Glaciimonas sp. PCH181: one gene and its partner. The protein of the gene in region 1 interacts with the protein of each later gene in a pairwise test. Links are inferred from orthologs where the notes say so. Each region holds a gene or a part of one and is shown in the gene's direction. Other genes may lie near its edges.

Region 1 (4,040 bases):
CAAGGTCATTTTTCCGACTGTTTTACCCGCGCTGATGACCGGTTTCGCCTTGGCCTTTGCACGTGCTACTGGTGAGTATGGATCGGTTATTTTCATTGCCGGGAATATGCCGATGGTCTCAGAGATCACGCCTTTATTCATCATCACCAAACTTGAACAGTATGACTATGCAGGCGCGACCGCCATCGCGGTGGTGATGTTGACGGCATCGTTTCTCTTATTGTTGACGATCAATATTCTGCAAGCCTGGACCCGCAAGCGCGGACAGTCGGAAAGAGTTTAAAAGAAGGTTTTATCCGCCATGAGCGCCATTGCACCAAATGTGAGTCCTACTGTGAGTACATCTCCATCCACTACTACAACCCTGCATGCACGCGGGGAGCCGATTCACGTACCGCACGCCACGCTAGAGCCATTTTGGGTGCGGGCATTGCTGATTAGCGTTGCCTTATTATTTTTGACATTCTTTTTAGTTGTGCCGCTGGTGTCGGTTTTTGTCGAGGCCTTCAAGAAGGGATGGGAAGCCTACATCGCCGCGATCATTGAGCCGGATGCGGTCAGCGCCATCAAGCTGACATTGCTGACGGCGGTGATTGCCGTGCCGTTAAATCTGGTGTTTGGCGTGGCAGCGTCATGGGTGATTGCCAAATTTGATTTTCGTGGCAAAAACGTCTTGCTGACATTGATTGATTTACCGTTTTCAGTTTCGCCAGTGATATCGGGTTTGATCTATGTGCTGTTGTTTGGCGCGCAAGGCTGGTTTGGGCCGTGGCTGCGCGAGCATGACATCAAAATTTTGTTCGCGGTGCCTGGCATCGTATTAGCAACGGTGTTCGTTACTTTCCCGTTTGTGGCGCGTGAGTTGATCCCATTGATGCAGGCGCAAGGCAGTGAAGAGGAAGAAGCGGCATTAGTGTTGGGCGCGTCCGGTTGGAAGACGTTCTGGCATGTGACGCTGCCGAATATTAAATGGGGTTTGTTGTACGGCGTGATCTTGTGTAACGCCCGGGCAATGGGCGAGTTTGGCGCAGTCTCCGTGGTATCCGGCCATATCCGTGGCGAGACCAACACGATTCCTCTGCAAGTCGAAATTTTATACAACGAATATAACTTTCAGGCCGCTTTTGCCGTTGCTTCCTTGCTGGCATTTCTGGCATTGGTGACGCTAGCCCTTAAGTCGTTTATTGAATGGCGTTTGCGGGATGAGACCGCAGAGCCGACGTGATCAGAGATCGTTGCAAACAGAACACTGCAATAGCGCATACCAAGCGCTGACACAATTATCAGGAGCATGCCATGGGCATTGAAGTCAATAATATCAATAAGAAATTTGGGCAATTCACGGCGTTGAATAATGTTTCGCTGAAGTTTCCCACCGGTGAACTGACCGCGTTATTAGGACCATCCGGTTGCGGAAAAACCACGTTGCTGCGGATTATCGCGGGGCTTGAAGGGCAAGACTCCGGTCAAGTGTTGCTGGATGGTGAAGACGCGTCATCGCGCCATGTGCGCGAACGTCAGGTCGGCTTTGTATTTCAGCATTACGCATTGTTCAAGCACATGACCGTGTTCGAAAATATTGCTTTTGGCTTGCGCGTCAAGCCGCGTGCAACACGTCCATCCGAAAGCGTCATCCGCGAAAAAGTAAAAAAACTGTTGGAGTTGGTCCAGCTGGATTGGCTGGCGGATCGGTTTCCGCCGCAACTGTCTGGCGGACAGCGGCAGCGGATAGCGCTGGCCCGCGCATTGGCAGTCGAGCCCCGCGTATTGCTGCTGGATGAGCCGTTCGGTGCGCTGGATGCAAAGGTTCGTAAAGAACTGCGACGCTGGTTGCGACGCTTGCATGACGAACTTCACGTGACCAGTATTTTTGTGACCCATGATCAGGAAGAAGCATTAGAAGTAGCCGATCAGATTGTGCTGATGAATAAAGGAAATGTAGAGCAAATCGGTGCCCCGCAAGAGGTGTATGAACATCCGGCATCGCCCTTTGTATATGGCTTTCTGGGTAACGTTAATCTATTCCATGGCCGCGTCCATCGTGGCGTGCTCGATACCGGCGGGATTCGTTTCGATGCGCCCAATCATGCCGAGGCAGAAGATGCTGCCGGAATCGGTTATGTACGTCCGCACGATTTGGATATCGAGCGTTATACCACTGGCGCCGAAGGCATCGTGGTGCAATTGAAGCGCGCCCATGCGATAGGACCGTTGGCGCAACTGGAGTTAGAGCGCGACGACAATGCAGAGCTGATCGAGGCGGTGATTTCGGCCGAGCGCTTTGCACGACTCAATTTAAAGGAGGGCGAAACGCTAGTCGTGCGCCCGCGTCGTTTGCATGTATTCGTTGACAATGCAGTCGACCAAAAGAACCAACATTATCAGGATGCCAGATGAATTTTCAGCAATTAAGATCTATCCGCGAGGCGGCACGCTGCGGCTTTAATTTGACCGAAGTCGCCAATGTCCTGTTCACTTCTCAGCCAGGCGTTAGCCGACAGATTCGCGAACTGGAAGAAGAATTAGGTGTCGATATTTTTGTGCGTAATGGCAAGCGCCTGATCGGCCTGACCGATCCCGGTAAAGGCATTTTGCAGATCGTCGAAAAGCTATTGCAGGAAGCTGAAAATTTGCGTCAGGCCAGCAAGGAATATTCCGGCGAAACCACCGGCACGCTGACCGTCGCAGCGACGCATACGCAAGCGCGTTATGCATTGCCACGGGTAGTGCAGGGATTCCGCGCACGCTTTCCTGATGTACGTATTGCATTGCAGCAGAGTTCGCCGGAACATATCGCCGAATGGGTTATTTCGGGTAAAGCCGATGTCGGCATTGCGACTGAAGGTCTGTCGCAATTTAAAGAGTTGATTTCGTTTCCGTGCTACGAGTGGAGTCACGTGGTGGTAGTGCCGCAGCATCATCCATTGCTGTTGGTAGAGCGCCCGATCAGTCTCAGCGATCTGGCTGCTTATCCATTGATTACCTACGATGTCGGTTTTACCGGACGCGGCCATATTGATGCAGCATTCAGGGCGGCGGGTATTACGCCGGATATCGTTCTGACGGCAATGGATTCCGACGTCATCCAACAATACGTTTCGCTGGAATTAGGGGTTGGGATTGTGGCTGCGATGGCGTCAGAACATACGCGTCAGAGTGGCTTGCAGACGATTGAAGTGGCGCATCTGTTTGCGTCAAACGTTACGCGATTGGCAGTGCGACGTGGCGCTTATTTGCGGTCTTACACGCTAGACTTTATCCTGCAGTTTGCGCCGCAATTGAAGCGCTCGGATATTATTCAGGCATTGCATGCCGAGTCGAACTAAGGCGTACTCGACGACATTGCCGGCTTACTGATTCGTCCGTTCGCTGTTAGCGGTATAAATGGGTCTGTCATTTTCTGGACGCGCTGCGTGTTAAAGAATGTCAGACCCGTTTGCGTTGTCAGCGTTACTTGACCAAGAACTGCATTTACCTTTCGCTGAATAATATTTCCGGCATCCAGCGATTTTCATCAATACGCCGCCCAGAGCCTGAATTAGTGGATGAGATGCTGAATCCGGACATGGACGCAGAGCGGAGTGATGCCAGGCTATTTGCGCGAGTAGTGACTTCCGACCCATCATCGGACGTAAACGATGATAGTGACGAGGAGAGCGACGCGACGCTATTCTGTGGCGTGGCTACTTCTGAGGAAAAGCTATTTCTTCTCATATTGCATTCTGAGTCGACGTCAGAGTGACTTAATGCAACGCTGCGCGCGGGCGGCCCGATACGGTCTGCATACTCAGCGATGATTTTCCTTAACAATTCTCCCTTTACCTCTTTGGCGCGGGACGTTGACGCGTCCAGTTTTTCTTGCATATGCAGGCCGGTCTTTTTAAAGCTATCAAACGCTGATGCAGATATATTTAAGTGCGATGCGCTTACTTGTTTGAGTAAATTTTTTAAAGACTTGGTGGAGGGTCTTCCTTTTTTCTCCGTCTGAAGTGTTAGTTCAGTCATTGTCATCGCGACGGGTGACGTTCTCTGTCCAGTGT
Region 2 (3,578 bases), on another replicon or contig:
AGAAGCGATTATGGAAGTCCTCGCGCAGAGTCAGGAAAAAGTCATTTTGACTCTGAACAGTCAGGGCCGTGCACGTGAATACATGCTGTATTACAAATTTTCATTCCGCCTGAAAGATGCGCAGCAGAAAGAATTGATGACGCCGACCCAAATCACACTGAAGCGCGATATCAGCTATAACGAATCGCAAGAATTATCAAAAGTTGCCGAGGAAGCGCTGTTGTATCGCGACATGCAAACCGATCTGGTACAGCAAATTCTGCGTCGTCTGGCCGCGCTCAAACCTGCTAATGCCGGAATCACTGATGCGGTAACGCCGACGCCGCCAGCGTCGTCAGTCCCATCGGTCACTCCAGCGCAATAAAGAGGCTAGGCATGCAACTGCGGATTGACGCCCTTGAAGGCCACTTGGCAAAAGCCGTGGCCCCGCTGTACGTCATCACCAGCGATGAGCATCTGCTGGCGCTCGAAGCTGCGGATAAAATCCGCAAAAGCGCGCGCGCACATGGCTGCTCGGAACGCGATGTTCTGATCGTTGATCGTAGTTTTAAATGGGGCGAGTTACAGGCTGCGAATCAGTCGCAATCGTTGTTCGGGGATAAAAAACTGATCGAGTTGCGTATCCCGACCGGCAAACCCGGCAAAGATGGCGGCCAGGCATTGCAGCAATATGCCGCCACGTTAAATCCGGATAACGTCACTATTATTACGTTGCCGAAGTTGGATTGGGCAACACAAAAAGCGGCGTGGGTAGCCTCCTTACAGCAGACCAGCGTCTATCTCGACATTCAGCAAGTAGAACGGTCACAGTTACCGAACTGGATCGGCGTGCGTTTGGCTGGGCAGCAGCAAAGTACCGACCGACAGTCGCTGGATTTTATTGCCGATCGGGTTGAGGGAAATTTGCTGGCAGCGCATCAGGAAATCCAGAAACTGGCGTTGCTACATCCAGCGGGCAAACTAAATTTCGAGCAGATCCACGACGCAGTGCTAAACGTAGCGCGCTATGATGTTTTTAAATTGAACGAGGCGATGCTGGCCGGGGATATCGGGCGTCTGGTACGGATGATCGATGGACTAAAAGGCGAAGGCGAAGCGCTGCCGCTGGTACTCTGGGCAATCTCAGAAGAATGTCGCACGTTATTAAAATTGAAATCAGGCATGACGCAAGGCCGCCCGCTGAATGCGTTGATGAAGGAATACCGCATTTGGGGGCCGCGTGAACGCTTGATGGAACCGGCGTTGCGGCGCTTATCGCTGGCGACCATCGAAGCAGCGCTGCAACAGGCCGCTCAGATCGACAAAATGGTCAAAGGCTTGCGCGCCAAAACATTTGCTGGCGACGCCTGGGATGCTTTGCTGCAATTAGGATTAAAGGTCGCTCGCTCTTAAATGCCTCTGCGCCGTCACCACTTTCCAACGGATTAGACAGACTAGAAACTATGGATATCCAACACTACATCGCTGAAGTCGGTCAACGTGCCCGCGTAGCATCGCGCTTGATGGCACGCGCGGATACCGCCGCCAAGAATCGTGCGTTGACCTTGATCGCAGAAGCAATCCGCCGCGACGCCGATATCTTGCGCACCGCCAATCAAAAAGATCTGGAAGCCGCGCGCGCCAGTGGATTAGAAGAAGCGATGCTGGATCGCCTGACCTTATCCGACAAAGCCATCGCGACCATGATCGAAGGCTTGCAGCAAATCGTAGCCCTACCCGATCCGATTGGCGAGATTTCCAACATGAAATATCGTCCTACCGGGATTCAGGTAGGTCAAATGCGCGTCCCGCTTGGCGTCATCGGTATCATTTATGAAGCACGGCCTAACGTGACTATCGATGCTGCTGGTTTATGTATCAAAAGTGGCAACGCAACGATTTTACGCGGCGGCTCAGAGGCAATTCACTGCAATCAGGCATTAGCGAAACTGGTCAAAGAAGGATTAAAGGGCGCAGGTTTGCCAGGCGATGCAGTGCAAGTTATCGAAACGACCGATCGCGCAGCAGTGGGTGCATTGATCAGCATGCCTGAATATATTGATGTCATCATCCCGCGCGGCGGCAAAGGTCTGATCGCCCGTTTGATCAAAGAATCAAAAGTCCCGATGATCAAACATCTGGATGGTATTTGTCATGTCTACATCGATGATGCGGCAGATCCCGAAAAAGCCCTGAAGATCGCCTTCAACGCCAAATGTCATCGCTACGGCACCTGCAATACGATGGAAACCTTGCTAGTAGCGCGTTCCATCGCGCCACATGTGCTGCCAGAACTGGCGCATTTGTATCGGACTAAAGATGTAGAACTACGTGCGGATGCCGAAGCCAGCAAGATATTGCGCTTCTGCGACTATCCGCATCTGACCGATGCGACCGAAGAAGACTGGAGCACTGAATATCTGGCGCCGATTCTTGCGATCAAAATCGTCGAAGACATGGACGAGGCGATCACCCATATCAATCACTATTCTTCTCACCACACTGACAGTATCGTCACCGAAAACTATTCGCATTCGATGCGGTTTTTGCGTGAGGTTGACTCGGCCTCCGTCATCGTCAACGCATCAACCCGCTTTGCGGACGGTTTTGAGTTTGGCTTAGGCGCTGAAATCGGTATTTCAAACGATAAATTGCATGCGCGCGGTCCGGTCGGGCTAGATGGGCTGACATCGCTGAAATACGTCGTGTTTGGTCATGGCGAAGTACGTACATAACAAACCAAAGAATTGATAACCTGAGCAACCAACCCGCTAGATAACCCCACTCCCGGACTCACCAATAAGGATACCTTCATGCTTTGGATTAAAGCGCTACACATCGTCTTCATGGTTTCATGGTTTGCTGGCTTGTTTTATCTGCCCCGTATCTTGGTCAATCTGGCGCAAGAGACCGAACCAATGGCGACGCAACGGTTATTGTTGATGGCGCGCAGACTGTACCGTTTCATGTTGCCATTGGCGATAGGCACGGTGATCTTTGGTGCTTGGTTGTGGATGGGTTACGGCATCGGCAGAGGCCCGGGTAACGGCTGGATGCATGCTAAATTATTCCTGGTTATTTTAGTCCTCGGTTATCACCATGCGTCCGGCAGCATGCTAAAGAAATTTGAACTGGGAACGAATAAACGCAGCCATGTCTGGCTGCGCTGGTTCAATGAAGTCCCGGTTATTTTGTTGTTGGCTATCGTTATTCTCGTCGTCGTCAAGCCATTCTAATTCTGGTCCCTTACCTGCCAAGGATGCAACATGAGTAAAATCTGTGAGTATTATTTCGCGCCCCATTCGCCATTTGCCTATCTCGGGCATGCACGATTGACGGCGTTGGCCAAACAATATGGCGTTCAGATTGTGTTGAAACCGTTCGATTTGTCGAAAATTTTCCCGATCTCCGGCGGCCTGCCGCTGGCTAAGCGGTCACCTCAGCGACAAGCCTACCGCCTGCAAGAATTGCAACGTTGGAGCGCGTATTTAGAGCAGCCGCTGAACTTGCAACCGACCTACTTCCCGGTTCATAGCGATGATGCGGCCAAGTTAATCATCGCAACCCAGCTCGCCCACGGCACGCAGGCCGCGCTAGAT

Evidence for each region.
Region 2: the proteins of C7W93_RS21155 (region 1) and C7W93_RS16175 interact in binary tests that used the Escherichia coli proteins (3 or more experiments, as listed by UniProt). The link is inferred for Glaciimonas sp. PCH181 from one-to-one orthologs.

What each region holds. Positions count from the first base shown.
Region 1 is NZ_PYFP01000003.1:100,729-104,768, reverse strand. Bases 564-3,346 are described here. They hold C7W93_RS21155 (sulfate/molybdate ABC transporter ATP-binding protein), read left to right. Parts: upstream 564-1,296; coding sequence 1,297-2,397; downstream 2,398-3,346. Other genes in these bases: C7W93_RS21150 (CysB family HTH-type transcriptional regulator), read left to right, coding at 2,394-3,326; cysW (sulfate ABC transporter permease subunit CysW), read left to right, coding at 564-1,225. Outside these bases: sulfate ABC transporter permease subunit CysT, read left to right, coding at 1-283; more of cysW, read left to right, coding at 302-563; C7W93_RS24520 (hypothetical protein), read right to left, coding at 3,472-4,005. UniProt on the Escherichia coli protein: Part of the ABC transporter complex CysAWTP involved in sulfate/thiosulfate import. Responsible for energy coupling to the transport system.
Region 2 is NZ_PYFP01000002.1:664,660-668,237, forward strand. The notes cover bases 629-3,578. They hold C7W93_RS16175 (glutamate-5-semialdehyde dehydrogenase), read left to right. Parts: upstream 629-1,442; coding sequence 1,443-2,714; downstream 2,715-3,578. Other genes in these bases: holA (DNA polymerase III subunit delta), read left to right, coding at 629-1,392; C7W93_RS16180 (CopD family protein), read left to right, coding at 2,793-3,215; C7W93_RS16185 (2-hydroxychromene-2-carboxylate isomerase), read left to right, coding at 3,246-3,578. In the rest of the region: LPS assembly lipoprotein LptE, read left to right, coding at 1-364; more of holA, read left to right, coding at 376-628. UniProt on the Escherichia coli protein: Catalyzes the NADPH-dependent reduction of L-glutamate 5-phosphate into L-glutamate 5-semialdehyde and phosphate. The product spontaneously undergoes cyclization to form 1-pyrroline-5-carboxylate.